Regions from separate parts of the Ensifer sp. ENS09 genome, predicted to be linked through region 3. Evidence: riboswitches for the same ligand, from Rfam matches in the RefSeq annotation. Region 3 holds a riboswitch; each other region holds the start of a gene.
The links. Region 3 has a riboswitch for cobalamin ahead of IB267_RS15605 (ABC transporter substrate-binding protein). Riboswitches for the same ligand answer to the same signal wherever they lie in the genome.
Positions count from the first base shown of each region.

Region 1: it holds a riboswitch for cobalamin, as region 3 does, so the genes downstream of both, IB267_RS03690 (DUF1636 domain-containing protein) here and IB267_RS15605 (ABC transporter substrate-binding protein) in region 3, are expected to answer to the same signal.
Region 2: it holds a riboswitch for cobalamin, as region 3 does, so the genes downstream of both, metE (5-methyltetrahydropteroyltriglutamate--homocysteine S-methyltransferase) here and IB267_RS15605 (ABC transporter substrate-binding protein) in region 3, are expected to answer to the same signal.
Region 4: it holds a riboswitch for cobalamin, as region 3 does, so the genes downstream of both, IB267_RS11040 (aromatic ring-hydroxylating dioxygenase subunit alpha) here and IB267_RS15605 (ABC transporter substrate-binding protein) in region 3, are expected to answer to the same signal.

Region 1 is NZ_JACVBP010000001.1:743,106-748,578, reverse strand. It holds gene IB267_RS03705 (bifunctional aspartate transaminase/aspartate 4-decarboxylase) at 1-345, opposite strand, end outside; gene aspT (aspartate-alanine antiporter) at 403-2,091, opposite strand; gene IB267_RS03695 (RidA family protein) at 2,579-3,055, shown strand; cobalamin riboswitch at 3,240-3,456, shown strand; gene IB267_RS03690 (DUF1636 domain-containing protein) at 3,561-3,974, shown strand; gene IB267_RS03685 (ABC transporter ATP-binding protein) at 3,997-4,800, shown strand; gene IB267_RS03680 (ABC transporter substrate-binding protein) at 4,797-5,473, shown strand, end outside.
Region 2 is NZ_JACVBP010000005.1:175,532-181,004, reverse strand. It holds gene IB267_RS25430 (ABC transporter ATP-binding protein) at 1-80, opposite strand, end outside; gene IB267_RS25425 (metallophosphoesterase) at 77-919, opposite strand; gene IB267_RS25420 (LysR substrate-binding domain-containing protein) at 1,143-2,072, opposite strand; gene IB267_RS25415 (hypothetical protein) at 2,225-2,515, shown strand; cobalamin riboswitch at 2,534-2,754, shown strand; gene metE (5-methyltetrahydropteroyltriglutamate--homocysteine S-methyltransferase) at 2,855-5,206, shown strand; gene IB267_RS25405 (acyl-CoA thioesterase) at 5,203-5,473, shown strand, end outside.
Region 3 is NZ_JACVBP010000003.1:122,160-127,632, forward strand. It holds gene IB267_RS15590 (S41 family peptidase) at 1-1,079, opposite strand, end outside; gene IB267_RS15595 (DUF899 domain-containing protein) at 1,280-1,981, opposite strand; gene IB267_RS15600 (helix-turn-helix transcriptional regulator) at 2,154-2,477, shown strand; cobalamin riboswitch at 2,670-2,863, shown strand; gene IB267_RS15605 (ABC transporter substrate-binding protein) at 3,013-4,029, shown strand; gene IB267_RS15610 (iron ABC transporter permease) at 4,026-5,078, shown strand; gene IB267_RS15615 (ABC transporter ATP-binding protein) at 5,075-5,473, shown strand, end outside.
Region 4 is NZ_JACVBP010000002.1:585,003-590,475, forward strand. It holds gene IB267_RS11035 (hybrid-cluster NAD(P)-dependent oxidoreductase) at 1-490, opposite strand, end outside; gene IB267_RS11040 (aromatic ring-hydroxylating dioxygenase subunit alpha) at 492-1,736, opposite strand; cobalamin riboswitch at 1,840-2,041, opposite strand; gene IB267_RS11045 (DUF6656 family protein) at 2,359-2,958, shown strand; gene IB267_RS11050 (L-threonylcarbamoyladenylate synthase) at 3,036-4,010, shown strand; gene IB267_RS11055 (FAD-binding oxidoreductase) at 4,155-5,473, shown strand, end outside.

The DNA of each region.
Region 1 (5,473 bases), on a different contig from region 3:
TGCCGGCGGAACGCCTTCGTCCTCTTCGTCCCAGTCGGCGGTGCTTTGAAGCAGCTTCTTCGTCCACTTCTCAAAGCGGGCATGGGCTCCGTCCTGCGGCGGCATGCCGGCGACACCGGCCTTCGGATCGTAATAGGCGCGCTTGGCTTCGGTCAGCGCGAACTGGCCGAGAAGGAAGAAGGCTTCGCGGGCGCGCGTCGCCGTCCAGTTCGGGTTGCCGCGGCCGGCATTGAGGAAGGCCTTGGCGGCCTTCTGGGAGCTCGTCTTGGCGAGCTTGATCAGTTCGTCCTTGATTTCGAACGGGCTGAGATCGGAGATGCTGTCGTAGAATTTTCTGTCCAACATGATCCACACTCCCTGTGATCTGTGAATTGTGATCGGTGGTCCCGACTGTCGCCCGCCTCAGGCGAGCATGATGACGATGACGAGGCCGAAGATGGTGAGCAGCGTGTTGCCGATGGCGTAGGGCATGCCGTAGCCAAGGGCGGGAACCTTGCTCTTGGCCGCCTCCTGGATCATGCCGAGCGCTGCCGTCGTCGTCCTGACCCCGGCGCAGGCGCCAAACAGGATCGCCGGGTGGAACTTGAAGACGTAGTGGCCGATGAGCACCGAGGCGATCATCGGGATCGAGGTTGCCACCACGCCCCAGATAAACAGCGATATGCCGACCTCCTGCAGACCCGCGACGAAGCCGGGTCCGGCGCCGATGCCGACGACGGCGATGAAGATGTTGAGGCCGAGCGTGTTCATCAGCCAGAGCGCCGGCGACGGGATCCGCCCGAAGGCGGGGTAGGTGGTGCGCAGCCAGCCGAGCACCAGGCCCGCCAAAAGCGCGCCGCCGGAAGTCGAAAGGCCGATCGGGATTCCGCCGATCGTGATCGTAAGCGCCCCGATCATCGCGCCGATGAAGAGCCCCCAGCCGAGGAAGGCGATATCGGTCGTCTCGACGGGACGGTCGGCAAAACCGAGCGCCTTGATCGCGGCTTCGACATGCTGCTTGGCCCCGCCGATGGTAACGATGTCGCCGCGCTCGACGGTGGTCCCGGGCAAGACCGGGATCTCGACCAGCGAGCGGATGATCTTGCGGGCATAGACGCCACGCGCCCAGTCCATGGTGCTGACTTCCGCAAGCGTCTTGCCGGCGAGCGCCTTGCTGGTCACGTAGACATCGAGGACTTCGGCTTCGGCATTCAGCAGTTCCTTGTCCTCGACCTCGACAAGCTTCGAATCGAGATTCTCGACGAGCAGGGCACGCCGGCCGGAGAAGGCGACGACGTCGCCGGGCTGCAGTACGGTGTTGCCGTCCGCTTCGATGATCTCGCTGCCGCGCCGGACCCGCTCGACATAGACGCGGATGCCGGGAAGCAGGTTCTTGACCGGCGTCCCGGTCAGGCCGCTTGCCGCATCGATCCGGTAGGCCCGAAGACCGAAGTCGTGGTAGGCGCTGGTGATGCCGGGCTCGGCGCTGGATGTGCCGCCGCCGAGCTTGGCCTCGTATTCCCGGCAGGCCGCCGGAAGGTCGATGCCGAGAAGCTTCGGACCGAGTTGGGCGAGGATGATCGCCGAGCCGATCGTGCCCCAGATATACGTGACCGCGTAGGCGATCGGGATCTGGTCGGAGAAGGTCTTGGCCTGTTCCGGTGTCAGCCCCAGCGAGTTGATCTGGTCCGTGGCGACGCCGATAGCCGCCGAAATCGTCTGCGAACCGGCATACATGCCGGCGCCGTAGCCGAGCGGAAGCCCGGCGATTAGCGCGCAGAGATAGGGAACGATGAGGCAGAGCACGAGGACCGAGAGCGCAAAGGCGATCTGTTTCGGCCCGTCGGTGCTTAGGCCCCGCACGAATTGCGGGCCTACGCCGTAGCCTACGGCGAAGAGGAAGATCAGGAACAGCGTTGATTTCAGGTCACCGGAAACCTGGATGCCCAGCTGCCCGATGAGAACGCCCGCAAGCAGCGTGGCGGTGACATTTCCAAGGTTGAACCCCGCGACCTTGATCGGACCGATGAGGAAGCCGATGCCGAGGGCGAGGAAGACGGCGACGGGTGGATAGGTCCGAAGCGTGTCGACGAAAAAATCGATGGGGTTCACTGCTGCTATTCCCTTCAGAAAGTTGAGTTGCCATCACTTCATTTCGGGATCTGCGCGGCTAAGTTGAGCTTGTTTTCGGATCTCGTCGATGCCCAATCTTAATTCCGGCAATTGTTGCCTCGGTCGTCGAAATTCTCAACCGGCATAGGGTTACGTGAGCGTAACGTATGTTACATTTCAGCGGTTTTACTTGGGGTGCGCACTCGCAGGCGCCGCGATGCGTCCGCCGCCTGCGATCGAAAGACGGATGCGCGCGGCCGGATCGCGCCGGAACTTCAACTCTGGTGTTGTAATTCGTAATGTTATCTCGCAACGTGAGGCATGAGGCGTTTTCTCTTGGCTATGCTTGAACATACGGCTGGAGGCGCAAGGAATGATGGGCCTTTCTGCTTGCGATAGGGGCGACAGAACTTCGAAGGGTCGAGATGAAACGCGGCATCGTCTCCGCAAGCGCGGCCGGTTCGTAAGGTGACGAGGAGGGGGAGCAATGATGGATGAGGTTATCCGTAGGCTGGGGGCGCTTGGCGTTCAGCTTCCAACGCCGCCGAAGCCGCTCGGCGCTTATCGCGCGGTGATCGAGGCGGGCGAGATGCTTCATGTCTCGATGCAGGGGCCGCTGCTCGACGGGCGCTTCGTGCATACGGGGCTGCTCGGGCGCGACGTGACGATCGACGAGGGGCGCAAGGCGGCCGAGCTGGCGGTGCTCAACGCGCTGGCGCAGATCCACGAACATCTCGGCCGTTTCGAGCGCATTCGCCAGATCGTCCGGCTGGAGGGGCATGTCGCCTGCACCGAGGATTTCCTCGATCATCCGAAGGTGCTCGACGGCGCCTCCGAGTTTCTGGCTGCCGCCTTTGGCGAAAGGGCCGGCCATATCCGCTCCGTCTGCGGCGTGCGCAACCTGCCGGGCAACGCCGCGGTGGCGGTGACGCTGACGGCCGAGCTCTTTCCGCCGGAGTTCTGAGGCGGCACGGCCGCCTGTCGGCCGCAAGGCGGATTCCGGCCGTGGAGCGTCGGATCGTGTCCGACGCTCAATTTTCGGCTTGCATGATGTAATGTTATTTAATAACGAATTGCGCATGACGATACGCCGCATGTTGATAGATCCTTCCCGCCTGTGCCGTGCGGTTGTCTCCCCCGCCGATTCATGCGAGGAAGGCGGTGATGGTGCTGCGTCCGCGACAATGCGGAGGCGGCTGAAAAGGGAACACGGAACGGACGACCCTGATGGGGCCGAAACCGTGGCTGCCCCCGCAACTGTGAGCGGAAAGCGCATTCACACCATGTCACTGGCGATCAGCCGGGAAGACGTGGATGCGCCACGACCCGCGAGCCAGGAGACCTGCCATCGAACCGATCAACCACAACGGACGGGGTGTTCCGATGGAAAAGAACTGGCTTTCGCACGACGGCTATCCGTCCTTCTGCCGTTTCGCCATCTCTTGCCGTCAGTCCGGCGGAGGGCAGGAATGGCTGAGCCGAATTTCCGACAGCACAAGATAACGGTCTGCACCGATTGCCGCTTCACCGGTGGCCCCTGCGCGCCCGGTGCCGAGCTGATCAAGCGGCTGAACGGCAGCATTGCCGCACTCGGCGCGCCGCTCGATCGTGACTTCTCGATTGCCGGCACGGTGTGCATGGCGGCCTGCACGCGGCCCTGCACCATCGCCTTCCAGGCGACGGGGAAGGCAACCTATCTCTTCGGCGACGTCTCGCCGGACGAAGACATCGACGATCTCGTACGCTTTGCCACAACCTATGCCGAGCGTGGCGATGGCATGACGCGGGCGGCCGAGCGGCCACGCGGGTTGAAAGGCAAGACGCTTGCCCGCATCCCCGCAGCGATGCTCGTTTCCGAAGACCTCGGCGGGCACTTCCAATGAGGGCGCGGGGAGGGATCAACCCATGAGCTGTACGGCGACGGGAGCGGCACTCAAGGTCGAGGGCCTCCACTGGGGGCCGCGCGCGGGGCTGACGCTGGTCAAGGACATCGGCTTTTCGATCGCGGCGGGCAGCCGGCTTGCGATCCTCGGGCCGAACGGTGCCGGCAAGACCTCGCTCCTGCGCTGCCTCTACCGGGCGGTGCAGCCGAACTCCGGCCGTGTTTCGGTCGATGGCATCGATCTCTGGTCGATCTCGGCGCGCGAGGCAGCAAGGACGATCGCCGTCGTCCTTCAGGAAATGCCCGGCGACTTTCCCTTCAGCGTGCGCGACGTCGTGATGATGGGGCGCATTCCGCGGCGGGAAGGCTTGAGCGGCTGGAGCGATTTCGACCGCGATCGGGTACAGCATGCGCTGGCGCATCTCGATCTCGCGCATCTTGCCGGTCGCCAGTTCTCGACGCTTTCGGGCGGTGAGAAGCAGCGGGTGCTGATCGCCCGCGCGCTGGCGCAGGAGCCGCGCATCATCATCCTCGACGAGCCGACCAACCATCTCGACATCCGTCACCAGCTCGAAATCCTCGAGTTGCTGCAGACGCTGAAGCTGACGATCGTCTCGACGCTGCACGACATCAATCTCGCCGCCGAGTTTGCGACCGACGTCGCGATCCTGACTGCCGGGCGGCTGACGGCCTTCGGCACGCCCGAAGAGGTGCTCAGCCCCGGCGAACTTTCGGCCGCCTTCGGCGTCACTGCCACCGTTCACAATGCCGCCGGCGGCGGCGCCCGATTTTCCTTTTCACTTCCTCGACAGGGATCTATTTCATGAAGATCAATATTGCCCCATTTTCCCTTCTTTTCGTGCTGGCCGCCGCCACGCCGGCGCTCGCCTATCCGGTCACGGTCAAGAGCTGCAACCGCGAGGTGACCTTCGACGCGGCGCCGCAGCGCGCGATCGCCAACGACGTCAACCTGGTGGAGATGATGCTGGCGCTGAGGCTGCAGGATCGCATGGTCGGCTATACCGGCGTTTCCGGCTGGAAGACGCTGGACGAGAAGCTGCGCGAAGGCGTCAAGGAACTGCCGGAGCTTTCGGAGAAGTATCCGACCAAGGAAGTGTTGCTCAACGCCGACGCCGACTTCCTCTTTGCCGGCTGGAACTACGGCATGAAGGTCGGCGGCGAGGTCACGCCCGAAACCTTGGCGCCCTTCAAGATCGGCGTCTACGAGCTGACCGAATCCTGCATCCACGTGATGGCCAAGGCAAAGCCGACGATGGACGACATGTTCGTCGATCTTCTCAATCTCGGCCGCATTTTCGGCGTCGAGGATCGCGCCGAGACGCTTGTTGACGGCTACCGCCGCCAGCTTGCCGAAATCACCAAGGCGAATGCCGGCAAGGCACAGCCGACACGGGTCTTTGTCTATGATTCCGGCGAGGAGAAGCCCTTCACCTCCGGCCGCTTCGGCATTCCGACGGCGATGATCGAGGCCGCCGGCGG
Region 2 (5,473 bases), on a different contig from region 3:
TCCGCCTCCAGGCTGACGCCCTTCAGGATGGCGTTGCCGCCATAGGACTTGGTGATGCCATCCAGCGAAAGCACGCTCATTGCGCTGCCTCCACGCGAACCTTCTTCTTGGCGGCGAGCGGATAAACGTCCTCGACGATCGGGTCGAGCACGTGGCTCGTCAGACCCGGCACCGCCACGATTTCGCTGGTCACGCCGGCATCGGTGAGTTCGTGCACGACGGCACCGACCAGCCGCTCGCCCGGCATCGGCCGTTCCAGCGTGTCGATGATGAAGGAGGTCGGCGGCGCCCAGACGAGCGACGTCCCGGCATGTTCGCCGGTCCAGGCCCAGTGCAGGTGACCGCTTGCATGCAACGCCACCTCGGCTTCGGCGAAAAGATCAAAGAGGCGCTGGCGCTGGCGGGGACGGATGCCCCAGTAGCCGGTGTCGCCCTCGGCCGGGTCGTCGACGAAGAGCGGCTTGTGGGCGAAGACCGCCACCCGGCGACCGTCGCGACCAAGCAGTTGTTCCTCCAGCCAGGCAAATTGCCTGTCTTCTTCCTCGTCTTCGAAGCCGATCAGCAGGCTGTTGAGGCCGAGCAGCCGCCAGTCGCCATGGTCGCGGCCCCAGTAGTCCGGACCGGCGAGACGGCGCCAGCGGGCAAGCCGGACGGGATCCACAGGCTGGTGCGAGCCCGGCAGATGGCCGACATCGTGATTGCCGGGAACGATCGCGACCGGCATCGAGAGCTGACCGATCAGATCGAGCGAGAAGGTGATATCGTCCTCATGGTCGGCACCATCGATGGTGACATCGCCCGTGTGGATGACGAGATCGGGTTTTACCGCCTCGATCCAGGCGCGAACCGGTTCCCAATTGCCGTTGAAATGGCTTTTGGCGGGGCTGAGATGGGTGTCGCTGATCTGGACGATTTTCATGGAAACGGGCCTCCGACGATGGCTTGCGGTATCCGCGTCGGAGGGCTGTCTTCTCCCCTTCTCTGCGGTTGGCCGCAGTCTTTAGGGAGCCGCCATGTCAGTTTGGTAACAGCCGTTCTCAGCTGATTTTCAGTTTCTCCATGAAAGCGTCATTTTCAGAAGCCCGGCCGGCGCGAACCGGCACACGCGGCACCAGATGCGTCTGCTACTTCTTTCCCCAGGCTCACCACTTTGCGCCGAGTTCGCCCCGAAAAGATGCCGGACAGGACTGCTCCATGACGGTCGCAAGCATCGCATTCGACGCGTCTGCTTCCGCGACGACCCAGTCGCGAAAGGCCTGGATCTTCTTCTGCCGCCTGGTGCTTTGCGGATAAACCAGCCAATAGGCGCGGCCGTCGCGCACCACATGCTCGAACGGCCGGATCAGCCGGCCGCTCTTCAGTTCATCCATCAGGAAGGTCGAGACGGCAATCGCCATGCCGTGATCCGCCAGGATGGTGGCGACATCCATCGCCTGGACGTCGAAGATCAGCTCGGTACCATTGCTCGCCGGCGGCTCGACGCCGGTTTCGATCATCCACCGCCGCCACCAGTTGGCATTGCCGAAACGCCGGATCCTCAGAACATCGGCGGGCTCCTTGAGTTGATGTTTCTCCAGGAAGGACGGCGTGCAGACCGGCACGTAATCGAGCGGAAACAAGGGAAAGACATCGTTTCCCGGCCAGTCGCCGGCACCGCTGCGCACCGCGAGATCGATAGCGTCACGCTTGAAATCGACCAGCTCGGTCGACATGTGGACCCTGATGCTGATGTTCGGATGCGCGGTCTGGAAGGTGGCGAGCCGCTGGCCGAGCCAGCTCGAAACGACGGTCGGTAGCACCGAAATGTGCAGGTGATGTTCGGTCTTGTCGGCAATCTCCGAGAAGGCCGCCCCTAAAAGATCGATCGCTTCGGTTACCTTTGGCGCCAGCTGCCGCCCGGCACCGGTCAGCCGCACCTCGCGCGGAAGGCGGACAAAGAGCGGCGCGCCGATGCGTTCCTCCAACAACCGGATCTGATAGCTGACGGCCGCCTGCGTCATGCCAAGCTCTTCGGCGGCGCGGGTGAAACTCAGGTGCCTGGCGGCGGCCTCAAAGGCGCGCACTGCACTCATAGGGGGAATCTTGCTCATGACGCTGAGATAAGCATTCTTTATGCCAGCATGCGAGAAATCGCTTTGCGCGAAACGCCAAAAAACCTCACTTTTTTCGCGAACACACGCCTTGTAGAGAAGTGAGGATAGCAATGCTTAGCGCAGTGCGATCAATGATTTACCATGCCCTGAATTGGGCCGACAGGACCCTCAGTGCTCCGGTCGACATAGACACGTTCAACGAGTTCCAGCTCCGGGATATCGGCCTGACGCGGGACCAGGAACATATCCGTGCGCACGTCGGCGACACCGCGGATCCGTGGCACTGGCCGGAGGAGCCCAAGCCCGTGCCGGTGCAACCCGCCGCGAAAGCAGTTTGCAGCGAAGGACCGCGCATTGGCCGCGTTTCGCCCCGCGCCCAGGCCGGAGAGAATAAAGACATAAGCATTTCTTTATGCGATTGACGGCCGAGCGATTGCAGGGCATTGTCCAGGCATCGTGGTTCTGCGCCTCGCCATCCGGCGGGGCGGAGCTAAGAGGGAATTCGGTGCGGCGCTGACAAGCGCCCAGGCCGGAGCTGCCCCCGCAACTGTAGGCGGAGAGCGGCCGTTCGATGATGTCACTGAGGAAGACGCCTCGGGAAGACGGAACGGTCCGCGTTGACCCGCAAGCCAGGAGACCTGCCGCGATGAACAACGTCCACGGGCGGGGTGTCCGATGGGGCGCGTTGACGACGCGGGACACTTCTCGCGTCGCGGATGCGTCGCATTCAAGCCTTGCCCTTCAACCTTCGGGGTAAGGAAATGACCATCAAGACTGCCAATCTCGGCTTCCCGCGCATCGGCCGACACCGCGAACTGAAATTCGCGCTTGAACGCTACTGGTCCGGCAAGATCAGCCGTGACGACCTTTTCGACGTCGGCCGCCGGCTTCGGGCCGAAAACTGGGCGGCGCAAAAGGCGCGCGGCATCGACATCCTCCCTTCGAACGATTTCTCGTTCTACGACCACGTGCTCGATACTGCCGTGCTCGTCGGTGCGGTCCCGGCCGCCTATGGCTGGAAGGGCGGTCCCGTCGATCTCGATACCTATTTCGCCATGGCGCGCGGCTCGACCGGTTCGCCCTGCGCTTCCGGTTGCACGCATGCGGGTGACGGCGGCAACGCCGCACTCGAGATGACCAAGTGGTTCGATACCAACTACCACTACATGGTGCCCGAATTCGAAGCGGATCAACGCTTTGCGCTGACGCATAACCGGCCGCTCGAAGCCTTTCTCGAGGCCGAAGCCCTCGGCTATCGAACCCGCCCGGTCCTGCTTGGCCCGGTGACCTTCCTCAAGCTCGGCAAGGCGAAGGGCGGAGATTTCGATCCCCTGGATCTGATCGAACGCTTGCTTCCCGTTTACGTCGAGCTGCTAACCGAACTTGCCAATGCCGGCGCCGACTGGGTTCAGATCGACGAGCCTAGTCTGGTGCTCGATCTCACCAACCGGGAAAGGCAGGCCCTGGACCTTGCCTATCATACGTTCCGGGCGAAGGTTCCCGGGCTCCGGATCATGCTTGCGACCTATTTCGGCGCGATCGGCGACAATATGGTGAGCGCCCTGGCGCTGCCGATCGCGGGCCTGCATGTCGATCTCGTGCGCGCGCCGCAGCAGATCGAGGTCCTCCTCCAGTCCGCTCCGGCTGACCGAGTGCTGTCGCTCGGCATCATCGACGGCCGCAACGTCTGGAGGACGGATCTTGCCGGCCTGTTGCGCCGCCTGCAGCCGCTCATCTCCGCCCATGGCCGGGACCGGATCGAGCTTGCGCCCTCGTGCTCGCTCCTGCATGTGCCCGTCGACCTCGATCTGGAACAGGCGCTCGACCCGGAGCTTGCCTCGTGGCTCGCTTTCGCCGTGCAGAAGCTCGACGAGTTGAGCCTTCTTGCCCGCGCCTTCGAGCCGGGGCTTGCCCATCCGGAAAGGGCCTTTGCGGCATCGAGCGAAGCTGCCAAGGCGCGTCTGACGTCGCTCAGGATCCATGATCCACTCGTTGCCGGGCGACTGAAGGCGCTGACGGCAGCCGACAGCGAGCGCCGGCCTCCCTTCCCGGCCCGTCGCGCGCTCCAGGCGGACGCGCTGCCGTTGCCGCTTTTCCCGACGACGACGATCGGCTCCTTCCCGCAGACGCCGGAAGTACGGCAGGCCCGTTCCCTGCATGCCAAGGGCGAACTCAGCTATGTCGACTACACCGCCTATCTGCGCCGGGAGACCGAGCAGGCGGTGCGCTGGCAGGAGGAGATCGGCATCGACGTGCTGGTACATGGCGAGTTCGAGCGCAATGACATGGTGCAGTATTTCGGCGAGCAGCTCTCGGGCTACGCCTTTACCCGAAGTGGCTGGGTACAGAGCTACGGTTCGCGCTACGTGCGCCCGCCGATCATCTTCGGCGACGTTTCTCGGCCAAACCCGATGACGGTCGAATGGGCGGCCTTTGCACAGTCACTGACCGATCGACCGGTCAAGGGCATGCTAACGGGTCCGGTCACCATGCTGCAATGGTCCTTCGTGCGCGACGACCTGCCGCGGTCGGTGGTGTGCCGGCAGATCGCGCTGGCGCTTAGCGACGAAGTCAGGGACCTCGAGGCATCGGGCATCGCCATCATCCAGATCGACGAGCCGGCGCTGCGCGAGGGCCTGCCGCTCAAGGCCGCCGACCGCAAGGCCTATCTCGACTGGGCGGTGGAGTGCTTCCGCCTCAGCGCCGCCGGCGTCGGCGACGCCACCCAGATCCACACCCATATGTGCTACTCGGAGTTCAACGACATCATGCCGGCGATCGCGGCAATGGATGCCGACGTGATTTCGATCGAGACGTCGCGATCGAAGATGGAACTGCTCGGCGCGTTCACCGGAAGGGCCTATCCGAACGAGATCGGCCCGGGCGTCTACGATATCCATTCGCCCCGCGTACCGGCGGTGGATGAAATGGTGCATCTCATCGAGCGCGCGACCGAAGGGCTGACGCCGGCGCAGATCTGGGTCAACCCGGATTGCGGGCTGAAGACCAGGCGCTGGGAGGAAACCCGGCCAGCGCTTGTCAACATGGTGGCGGCGGCGCGCGCCCTGCGCCTGGCCTTCGCGGATGATCCCCGCAAGGCGCTTCGCGCATGACGGACCACACGGAAGCGGCGTCGGGGGAAACCCCGGTGCCACAGACCCTCGTCGATATCGTCTTTCCCGGCGACACCAATCATCACGGCACCCTCTTTGGGGGTGCCGCATTGGCGCTGATGGACCGGATCGCCTTCATCGTCGCCACCCGCCACGGCCGCGTTCCCTTCGTCACCGCCTCCTGCGACCGGATCGACTTTCGCGCACCCGCCCGCATCGGCCAGATCGTCAGTTTCTCTGGCCGCCCGGTGCGCGTCGGGCGGCTCT
Region 3 (5,473 bases):
ATGGCCGGGAGCCTTTGCGAGAAATCGGCGGTCAATTCGTAGTTGCCGCCATTGTTGAACCGCAGATCGACGACTGCATTGCGTATGGGCTTTTTCTCCGCTTCATCCAGCATCTGGGCGAGCCCCTGCGACAGGCTCTCCGGCGTGGCATCCCTGATGCGGTTGATCTGGACATAGAGCAGATCGGGCAAGGGGTAGTGGTGCCAATAATTGGCGTCGGGGCGCGTGAGATAGGCCGGCAGCGTGACGTCGTCGAGCACGTGCCGCCACGCGGCGTCGCGATCGGTCTGCGACAGGGGACTGAAATCGCGGCGCGGCCAGACATGGGCGTTTAACGGTTCCGGCGCGCCGGGCGTGGCAAGAAGAGGGATCTGCGCGACGTTTCCATCCTTAAGACGGATGAGATAGGCGCTTTCCTGCGAGCTGTCGGCAAGGCCGGCGGCATGGAGGAGTTCCGGCGAAATTGCGATATTGGGGACGAATTCCCTGGCGAGATTGGCGGGTCCGCCGAAATGGGGCCGCAGCGCATCGACAAAGGCCTCCGTCGTCCGTCCATTCACCTCAAGGATCTCTCCGCCCAGAAGGTGCGATTGGTCGCCTGTCGCTGCGATCACGAACAGGCCTTCGGCAAACCAGCCGAGGCGGATCGGAACCGCATTGAAACTGTGGCCGCCGACAAGCCCGACGACACTGGTGGGCCCATTGTCGGCGAGCGCGACCGCCTTTGCAGCCGCCATCGCCAGACCGGCGCGGTCGAGATCGCCGGCCCGTTGTTCGATCGCATCAAGGGAGCCCGTAAACGCCGCCTGGGCGGCCGGCGAGAAGCTTCGGTCAACCTCGATCAGGCGCCGCAGATGGGCAAGGTCCTGCCTGTTGCGTTCCAGTCGCGAAGCTGCGGCCGGAAAGTCGCTCCGGGGATAGGTCTTCAGTGTTGGGTAGAGAATGACGGCAAGCGGCGCGACCACCAGGAGAAGCACGGCGGCCAACGTGATCGATGCAATCCGAACGCCGCGTCGCCGCCAAAACCTCTTGCCGCTCGGTGCCGGACCGTCCTTGCGGTTTTGCGTCTCGTTTCCCATCGATTGCCGCCCCCATCGGCGCGCCTCTTAGAAGCGCGATCCATCCCCACATTCGGCGCTCCCTGCCGGGCCGGCGGCATCCCTTCAGCATTGCCGCGATCCCTGTTCGGGGGCGCGCGGCAATGACGCAGGTCTGGCGATCGGCCAGACAAGACGTAGGAACGGTGGCTCGACAATTCCATGCTCGCCGCCGCGGAAAATCAGGAGGCCGGTTCGGTCCCGTATTCGTCGTGCCGCCGGTTCCAGACGTAGGGTTCTGTCTGCGGCCATCCCGCGGGAGAGGCTTCCCATGTTTCCTGGCGACCGTAGGGCGTCAGATCCAGATAGGTCCACATGCTGCCGAGGTACTCGACGCCGCGCGCACCGTTGAAATAGGTGCGGTAGATATGATCGCCCTCCCTGAGGAAGACGCTGACGCCATGGCGCTCGCTGGTCCTTGTCGGGTCATCCGGATCGGCGACCGTGGCTCCCATGTCGTGGTTGAAGTCGCTCGCCATGGAAGAGTACCAAACCGGGTGCTGCCACTGCATCCGGGCCTGGTATTTCTGCAGCGTCTCCAGCGGCGCACGCGAAATCAGCACGATGGACGTATCGCGTGCATTGAGATGCGCCGGATGGGTCATCGCGTCCACGACCCAGGAGCAGCCGTCGCAGCCCGCCTTCCATCCGGGCGCGAACATGAAGTGATAGACGATCAGTTGCCGCCGTCCGTCGAAGAGGTCGGCGAGGCTTACCGTGCCTTCAGGCCCCTCGAACGAATAGTCCTTGTCGATCCTGACCATCGGCAAGCGCCGGCGCTCGGCACTCACTTCATCGCGTGCGCGGGTGAGTGCCTTCTCTCTGGCAATCTGTTGTTCGAGTGCGGCTTGCCACTCGTCCATTGAAACGATCTTAGGCAGCATTCTCAATCATCTCCCTTTTGGGCGGTTTGCTTGAGGTGTCGGTGCAAGGCTGAACTCCGATCGACGGCATCCAGCCACCAGGCTCGGTTGGAGTGCTCGCGAAAGCTCGCAAACCGGTCTCATCGGCGCCGTCTCCGTTGCGTCCGGTTTCAATATGTTGTGAAAACATAACATGTCAAGCGAGCAGGACGAAGATCTGGTTTTCAAGGCATTGGCTCACCCGCGCAGGCGGTCGATGCTCGATCGTCTCAAGGGCGAGGCGCAGACCACGGGCATGCTCTGCGCGACCTTTTCAGACATGGATCGCTGCACCGTGATGCAGCATCTGAAGGTGCTGGAGGACGCCGACTTGATCATCGTCAGGCGGGCAGGACGCGAGCGCTGGAACTATCTCAATGCGCTGCCGATCAAGCACATTCACGACCGCTGGATCAGCGACTATGCCGCCCATGTCGTGACTATTCTCGACAGGCTGAAGGCTGATCTCGAAAGGTAAGTCTGAAGATGGCGTGAATTACGGATCGCTTAAACAGTGTTCATTTGTGTATAGTTTTCGACAATCGCCAATGTTCTCCCTATTTGAGGGGAGTGATGTTTAGTGAAATTACGAGACGCGAAAGAATATCTACCTTTCTTGGCAGGTGGTTTTGAAAGCGCCGCTTTCATGCTTGCGCTCCACTCGTTCGTTGAGTAGGGAATTCTCGTCGGTTTCCGAAAGGAAATAACAGGGAATTCGCCGCGGCTCGCCGCGAAACGAAACTGCCCCCGCAACTGTAGGCGGCCAGTCCTCTCTCGAAAATGCCACTGGGCGATGGTCCGGGAAGGCCGAGAGGGAGCCAAGACCCGTCAGTCAGGAGACCTACCGACACCTGTAACTGAACAAGCCGGGCGGGGTGTCCGGGGAGGTTGTCGATGTCGTTGGTCGCGCCACAAGTGCCGGCTGTCGATGTTCTCTTGAACATCGGTTCGATCATTGCGTCCTGGCTCGTCCCCTCCGATCCGCGCGATCAACAGATCGGAGACAATGTGCCATGACCGCTTCGTGTTTCCTGCTTGCCGCCTCTGGCTTCGCCTTCTTCGCCACCGCCGCTGCTGCCGAACCCACCGCCTATCCGCTGACCCTGGACAATTGCGGCGAGACGATCACCTTCGACAAGGCACCGGCGACTTCGGCGACCGTCGGGCAGGCGGCAACCGAGGTTCTCTATTCGCTCGGCCTCGGCGACAAGGTTACGGGCACGTCGGTCTGGTTCAATGACGTGCTGCCGGAATTTGCCGAGGTCAATGCCAAGGTTCCGCGCCTGGCGGACAACGACCCGAGCTTTGAAAGCGTCGTCGCCAAGAAGCCGGGGCTCGTCGCCGTGCAGTTCGTCTGGCACGTCGGCCCCGAAGGGATCGTTGCGACCCGAACCCAGTTCCACGAAGTGGGAATTCCGACCTATGTCCTTCCGGCCGACTGCGTCGCCAAGGACAACTCGGTGGGTGTGGACGGCACGCGAAGCGCGCTCTTCTCGACTGACAGCATCCATCAGGGCGTGCGTGAACTCGCGCAGATCTTCGATGTTCAAGACAAAGGCGAAGCATTCGTCGCAGAACTCGCCAAGCGTGAGGCCGACGCCATCGAGCAGGCCAAGGCGCTCAATTTGAAGGATGTGTCTGCGGCCTTCTGGTTCTCCAGCGCGGAGATGGACATCGATCCCTATGTGGCAGGTCGGAAGGGAGCGCCTGCCTACATGATGGATAAGCTCGGCATCCGCAACGTGGTCGGCTCGGACGAAGAATGGCCGGTCGTCGGTTGGGAAACGATCGCCAAGGCCAACCCCACCATGATCGTCATCGCCAAGATGGATCGCCGGCGCTTTCCGGCCGACGACTACCTGAAGAAGATCGAGTTCCTGAAGACCGATCCGGTTGCCAGCCAGATGGACGCGGTGAAGAACAACCGCATCGTCGTCATGGATGCGCACGCGATGGACGCCACGATCAGAACGGTCGCCGGCATCGAAGTTCTCTCGGCTGCGCTTAAGGATTTCGGGTTGGCGAAGTGAAGACCAGCCTCTCGCGGCGCGTCCCTGCTTCCCGGCTTGGCCGGGCAGCCACGGGGACATTGGCTCTGTTTGCCGCCGTTCTTGCCGGAACCTGCATCGGCGAAACGCCGATACCCGTCTTGACCGTTCTCCAGACCTTGGCGAACAAGATTTTCGGCGCGACCTATGGGCTCGATCCCATCGATGTCGGGATCATCTGGAACTACCGCCTGCCGCGGGCGATCGTTGCCGCCTGCTGCGGGGCGGGCCTCGCGGTTTCGGGCCTGGTGCTCCAGTCCCTCCTGCGCAACGCCCTGGCGGATCCCTACCTTCTCGGCATTTCCGCCGGCGCCTCGACCGGCGCAGTGGCCGTCACCGTCGCCGGCCTCGGGGCCGGCGCGGTCTCCATGTCGCTCGGCGCCTTTGTCGGCGCCGTGACGGCTTTCCTCATGGTGGCGATCCTCGCCCGTGCCGCCGGTGGCGGGGTCACCCTGCGCGGAACGGGGCAGATCGTGCTTGCCGGCATCGCCGGATCGCAACTGTTCAACGCACTGACCTCTTTCATCATCACCAAGTCGGCCAATGCGGAGCAGGCGCGGGGCATCATGTTCTGGCTGCTCGGCAACCTCAGCGGTGCGCGGTGGCCGGACGTCTGGCTGGCCGTGCCCGTGGCCCTTGTCGGGCTCGGGGCCTGCATCTGGTACGCCCGTGCGCTCGACGCTTTTTCCTTCGGGGCGGAATCCGCCGCGTCGCTCGGCGTACCCGTGCGCGTCGTCCAGATGGTGCTGATCGGCCTTACCGCGCTGGTGACGGCCGTGATGGTCAGCATTGTCGGCTCCATCGGCTTCGTCGGGCTCGTGATACCGCATGCGGCCCGGTTCCTGGTTGGCGTGCGCCACGGGCGGCTCGGCCCGGCAACCGCTCTCATCGGGGCGGTCTTTCTGATCGCCGCGGATATCCTGTCGCGGACGATCGTTCCTGGCCAGGTGCTGCCGATCGGCGTGATCACCGCCCTGGTTGGGGCACCGGCCTTTGCCCTGATCCTTATCCGCGGGAGGCGCCGATCATGATCCTGGAAGCACGCGATCTCGGCTGGTCCGTCCGCGGCAAGGCGATCGTTTCCCATGTCGATCTGACCGTGCGGCAGGGAGAGACACTCGGCCTTGTCGGCCCCAACGGCTCCGGCAAATCGACCTTGATGCGGCTGCTGGCCGGCATCGTCCGGTCGACCTCGGGCGGGGTGCGGATCAACGGGCAGATGCTGCACGCCATGCCGCGCCGCCAGGCTGCCCAATTGATCGCCTTCCTCGAGCAGCAAGCCGAGACGACGGAAGCGATCTCGGTTCGCGATGCGGTCGAACTTGGCCGCACGCCCTGGCTCACGCCGCTGCAGCCCTGGTCGGCCGAAGACGACCGGATCGTCAGGCAAGCGCTCGACGATACCGATATGGCGGGCTTCGAAAAC
Region 4 (5,473 bases), on a different contig from region 3:
GACGCGCGCAGGAGATGAAGGTCACATCCGTCTCGGGCACGCAATCCGCCATCCAGCGCGTCATCGACATCATCGGCGTGATGCCGGAGCCGGCCGAGATGAACAGATACTTGTCGCCCGGATGGCGCACGAAGCTGAAATCGCCGAGCGGACCGAAGGCGCGGAGCTTCATGCCCGGCTTCAGATGCTCGAACATCCAGCGGGTGCCGATGCTGTCGGCCTGCGCCTTCACCGTGACCGCGATTGAAAGCGGCCGCGATGGCGTCGACGACAGCGTGTAGGTCCGCATGACCGGCTCGTCGGCGACCGGCAGTTCGAGCGTTACGAATTGCCCGGGGAGATAGCGGAACCAGGCGGGCTTTTCGGCCCGGAAGGTGAAGGTCATGACATCGGCGGTCTCGACGACAGCCGATGTGCATTCGAGCATCTGCTGCCGATCGATCCAGACATGCAGCGCGTCGAAATGGTGAAACGAAGGGGCCATCTGCATGTCAGGCGACCCTTGAAAGCGGAGCCGCGTCGCCAGCAAGGCGCTGCTCCATGAACTTGCAGTACCACTCGACGAACTGCATCACGCCGCCTTCGTGCTCGGGCGAATACGGGCCGGGCTCATAGGCCGGCGAGCGGATGCCAAAGGCATTTTCTTCGACGATCTGGCGATCCTGATCGTTGGTCTCGGTCCAGACATGCGTCAGTTCCTCGAGATTGTAATCGACGCCTTCGACCGCATCCTTGTTGACCAGCCACTTCGTCGTCACTTGGGTAAGTTCAGGCCCGAGCGGCAGCACACGGAAGGTGATGGCGTGGTCGGCGAGCACATGGTTCCAGGTGGTCGGGTAGTGGAACATCAGAAGCGTGCCGATCTGGCTCTGGGAAACATCGGCCGACAGAGCCCGCCTGACGGCGCGCGCGCCCGACATGGTGTAGCTTTCGGCATTGTCGACGAGCGGCATGCGGGCGGCGCGGAACTGGCCGGTCGGCGACATCCTGAATTCGCTCGGCAAGCCTTCGGCCTCGCATTTCGCCCAATGTTCGGCGATCACGGGATCATCCTTGGCGCCCTGCACACCGGTCGCGGTCGGGGCTTCCGGATAGGTGCGGCAGAGTTCCGGGTGATTGGCGGCGCAATGGTAGCATTCGCGGTTGTTTTCCCAGACGAGCTTCCAGTTGCCCTTCTCGACGATAGTGCTTTCGAACGCGACCTTGGTTTCGCCGAGCCGGTGCGGCGCGAGATAGGGCAAGGCCATCTCACGGAACGCCGTGAAATCCATCGGCTTTTCCGACAAGTTGATGAAGATGTAGCCGCCGACCGTTTCGCAATGGATCGGCTTCAGGCTGTGGGCTGCCTTGTCGAAATCCTCGCCCATCTGCCGGGCGAAGAGCAGCGAGCCGTCGAGCTCGTACGTCCACTGGTGATAGGGACAGACGAGCTTGGCCGAGGAGCCCTTCTGTTGCGTGCAGACGCGCGAGCCGCGATGGCGGCAAGAGTTGTGCAATGCCCGGATGGCACCCTGGCGATCGCGGGTGATGACAACGGGGTAGTCGCCGACCTGGACGGTGAAATAATTGCCGGCCCGCGGGATCTCGCAGTCATGGCCGATGAACAGCCAATCCTTGTACCAGATGTTTTCCAGATCCTGCCGATAGTAGTCGGGATCGATATAAAAGGCCCGATCGAGGCTGTAGCCGTCGCGCCGGCCCTTCAGCTTTCGAAGCATATCGTTTCTGGTTTCCATGTCCTGTCCTCATGCGCCATGTCTTGGAGAGGCAGGACAGGAACCCGCACGAGCGCACGCCCATGCGTTGTCGGCTCCGATCCGGCTGCCCGCCGCAACCCGTTACGGTTATGTCCGTCAAGGCTGGTTTCCGGGCTCAGGAGCCGTCCCTTCGGACCAGCCCGGCGCCTTCCCGGACGAACCGTCCAGTGGCCTTTGCCGAGGCTTTCGCTCCACCACCGTTGCGGGGGCAGCGCCGGGATTTGACCGGCTTCCCAATTCTCCGACTTCTCTTCGAAGACGGCACCTTGAGTAAAGATATGTAATCGCGGAAACCGCCCTGGCAGCTGCCGGATAGCGACATCCAATTCCAGAATGACGACACGGGAAAAACCGCCATCAACGGCGCCTGTCTTAGAATTTTTACACTACAAACATATAGATAGCCCACGTCTTGGGCATTTGCCGCCTTTTGCGGCGCGGGCGGCGCAGACGCGGGAAAGCTTCGCCCGTTTGCGACATCCCATCGGATGGGGAACGCTCATGATGCAGCCAGAAGGCAATCATTCATTAACCATGAGCCGCTAGCCTAGCCGGCAGACGAGAGAGGTCCTGCAGGCAGGCAGATGGCGCGCTGACGATCATGGCAAAGTTGAGATACTACGACGCGGCAGCCGAGGCGCCGCCGACAATCCCGCCGAAGACGGCGGTTCATACCGAATTCCTGCGCACGGGCCGGATCAATCGCAGGCAATGGGTGCCGAGCGAACGGCGCTACCTGAGCTATGAGGAAGTTGCGGACAGGACGGGCAAGAAGCTCAACACCGCCGGCGACACGACCCATAAGCGGATCAACGGGTTTCACACCTCGATCCAGTTCCCGAAGATGATCTTCCACCGCACGCTCGTCGGCCGGCCGCATCTCGGCTACTGTCACGTGACGGCGGCGCGCACGCCGGTTACTCCCTCCAAGGACATCACCTGGTCCTTCTACTTCGCCAACTTCTACTGCGACCTCGGCCACGAGACGCATTTTTTCGAAGGCATCCAGCCCGGCTATTCGCGCATGTATTTCGCCGTTGCCATCGAACCGGGCGCGGAAGCCGGCCAAATGGTCATCAACCGCAATTTTCGTGACAACGGTCTGCTGTTTCGCACCGACGATCCCAAGGTCGCACTGAAAAACGTGCTGATGCTCGGCGCCAAAGATGACGCGTTGCGCCGCATCATCCGCAGCCTCTGAGCCGAACCGGTTGCTTCAAAGAAAATCGTTCTGTTTTTCCGGTGCGTCCGTTAAGGAAGCGTCGGAAAGGAAACGGCATGGCTGAGATCATCGATACGGATAGGGAACCGGACCGCGCGATCGCGCGTGCCTGCGCCGTTCTTGCCGAAGGCGAACCGGTCGCCATTCCGACCGAGACCGTCTACGGCCTTGCCGCCGACGCCACCAACCCTGATGCGATCAGCCGCATCTACGAGATGAAGGGGCGCCCGCGCTTCAATCCGTTGATCTCGCATGTCTCCGACATGGCGATGGCCGAAGCCCATGTGCACTTCGATCCGGTTTCCCGGCAGCTGGCCGAAGCCTTCTGGCCCGGCCCGCTGACGCTGATCCTTCGGCAGCGCGCCGACAGCACGGTTCATGCGCTGGCGTCCGCCGGCCTCGACACGCTCGGCATCCGCATGCCCGACGGTTTCTCGCGCCGGGTCATCGCCCGCTTCGGACGGCCATTGGCTGCGCCCAGCGCCAATACTTCAGGCAAGATCAGCCCGACCAGTGCGGCCCATGTCGAGGCCGATCTCGGTGGAAAACTGAAGCTGATCCTCGACGCCGGCCAGGCCCAGATCGGCCTTGAATCGACGATCATCAAGGTCGATGGCGACGAGATCCGGCTGCTTCGGCCGGGTGGCCTCGATGCTGCCGAGATCGAACGCCTGCTCGGCCGTCCGGTGATCCGGCCGGAGACGGCGGGAGCGACGATCGAGGCGCCGGGCATGCTTGCCTCGCACTATGCGCCCGGCGCTGCCGTGCGGCTCGATGCCACCGAGGTGCATGCCGGCGAAGCCTTGATCCGTTTCGGCGGCAATCGGATTGCCGGCGAGGAACAGGCGGCCATCGTTCTCGACCTCAGCCCGACCGGCAATCTGCGCGAAGCCGCCGCCAATCTCTTCGACTACATGAAACGGGCGGATGCCAGCGGCGCAGAGACCATCGCCTTCGGGGCCATCCCTTCGGACGGGCTGGGGGAAGCCATCATCGATCGGTTGCAGCGGGCAGCCGCACCACGAGGGTAAGATGGCGTGCGGCATTTTCCGCGCACCCGCCCTCACCGAACGGCACCCATTGCGGTTATGATCGCCGCCGACCAGGAACCGAGGATCCCATCCTCAGATCGACCGATCCGATAGCGCGCGCAGGCGCAATGCGAAGTGAGGCCCATGAGCACCCTTCCCTCTCCCGAATTCATCGCCTCCTTCGCCGACATCGTCGGAAGCGCCAACGTGTTGACGGCCGAACCGGACAAGGCGCGTTATCTCGTCGAATCGCGTGGACTTTACCGTGGCACGACGCCGATGGTGCTGCGTCCGGGCTCCGTCGACGAGGTCTCGCGCATCATGAAGCTTGCGAGCGCCACCCGCACGGCGATCGTGCCGCAGGGCGGCAACACCGGCCACGTCGCCGGGCAGATCCCGCGGGAGGGCAAGGCGGACATCGTTCTTTCGCTGGAACGGCTGAACCGCATTCGCGACATCGATCCGGTCGGCAATGTCATCGTCGCCGATGCCGGCTGCATCCTTGCCGACATCCAGAAGGCGGCGGACGAGCACAATCGCCTGTTCCCGCTGTCGCTCGGCTCGGAAGGTTCGGCCCGCATCGGCGGCAACCTCTCCACCAATGCCGGCGGCACCGCCGTGCTTGCCTATGGCAACATGCGCCAGCTCTGCCTCGGCCTCGAGGTGGTGCTGCCGACCGGCGAAATCTGGGACGGGCTGCGCCGGTTGAAAAAGGACAATACCGGCTACGATCTGCGCGATCTTTTCATCGGTGCCGAAGGTACGCTCGGCGTGATCACCGGCGCCGTGCTCAAGCTCTTCCCGAAGCCACTCGGACATCAGGTCGCCTTTGCCGGGGTCGGCACCGTCGAGCAAGCGCTCGCTTTGTTCGAAAAAGCGTCCAGCCTTTGTGGACCGGCGCTGACCGGCTTCGAGCTGATGCCGCGGCTCGGCGTCGAATTCACCGCCAAGCACATCCCCGGCGTTCGTGACCCGATGGAAACGATCCACCCCTGGTACGCGCTGATCGATATCTCGACATCCGATAGCGCCGAAAGCGCGGAACGGATGGTACAGGATCTGCTGGAGCAGGGATATGCGGCCGGCCTCGTCGAAAATGCCGTGATCGCCGCCAACGAGACACAGGCCAAGGCGCTGTGGCACATGCGCGAGAGCATGTCACCGGCACAAAAGCCCGAGGGCGGCTCGATCAAGCACGATGTCTCCGTGCCCGTCTCCAGCATTCCGGCCTTCATGAAGGAGGCGGATGCCGCCGTCATGAAAGCGATTCCCGGCGCGCGCATCTGTTCCTTCGGCCACATGGGCGACGGCAACATCCACTACAACATTTCGCAGCCTGTCGGCGCCGACAAGCAGGCCTTCCTCGACCGCTGGCGCGAAATCAACGCCATCGTCCACGGCATCGTGCTTGGGCATAACGGCTCGATCTCTGCCGAACACGGCATCGGCCAGTTGAAGCGCGA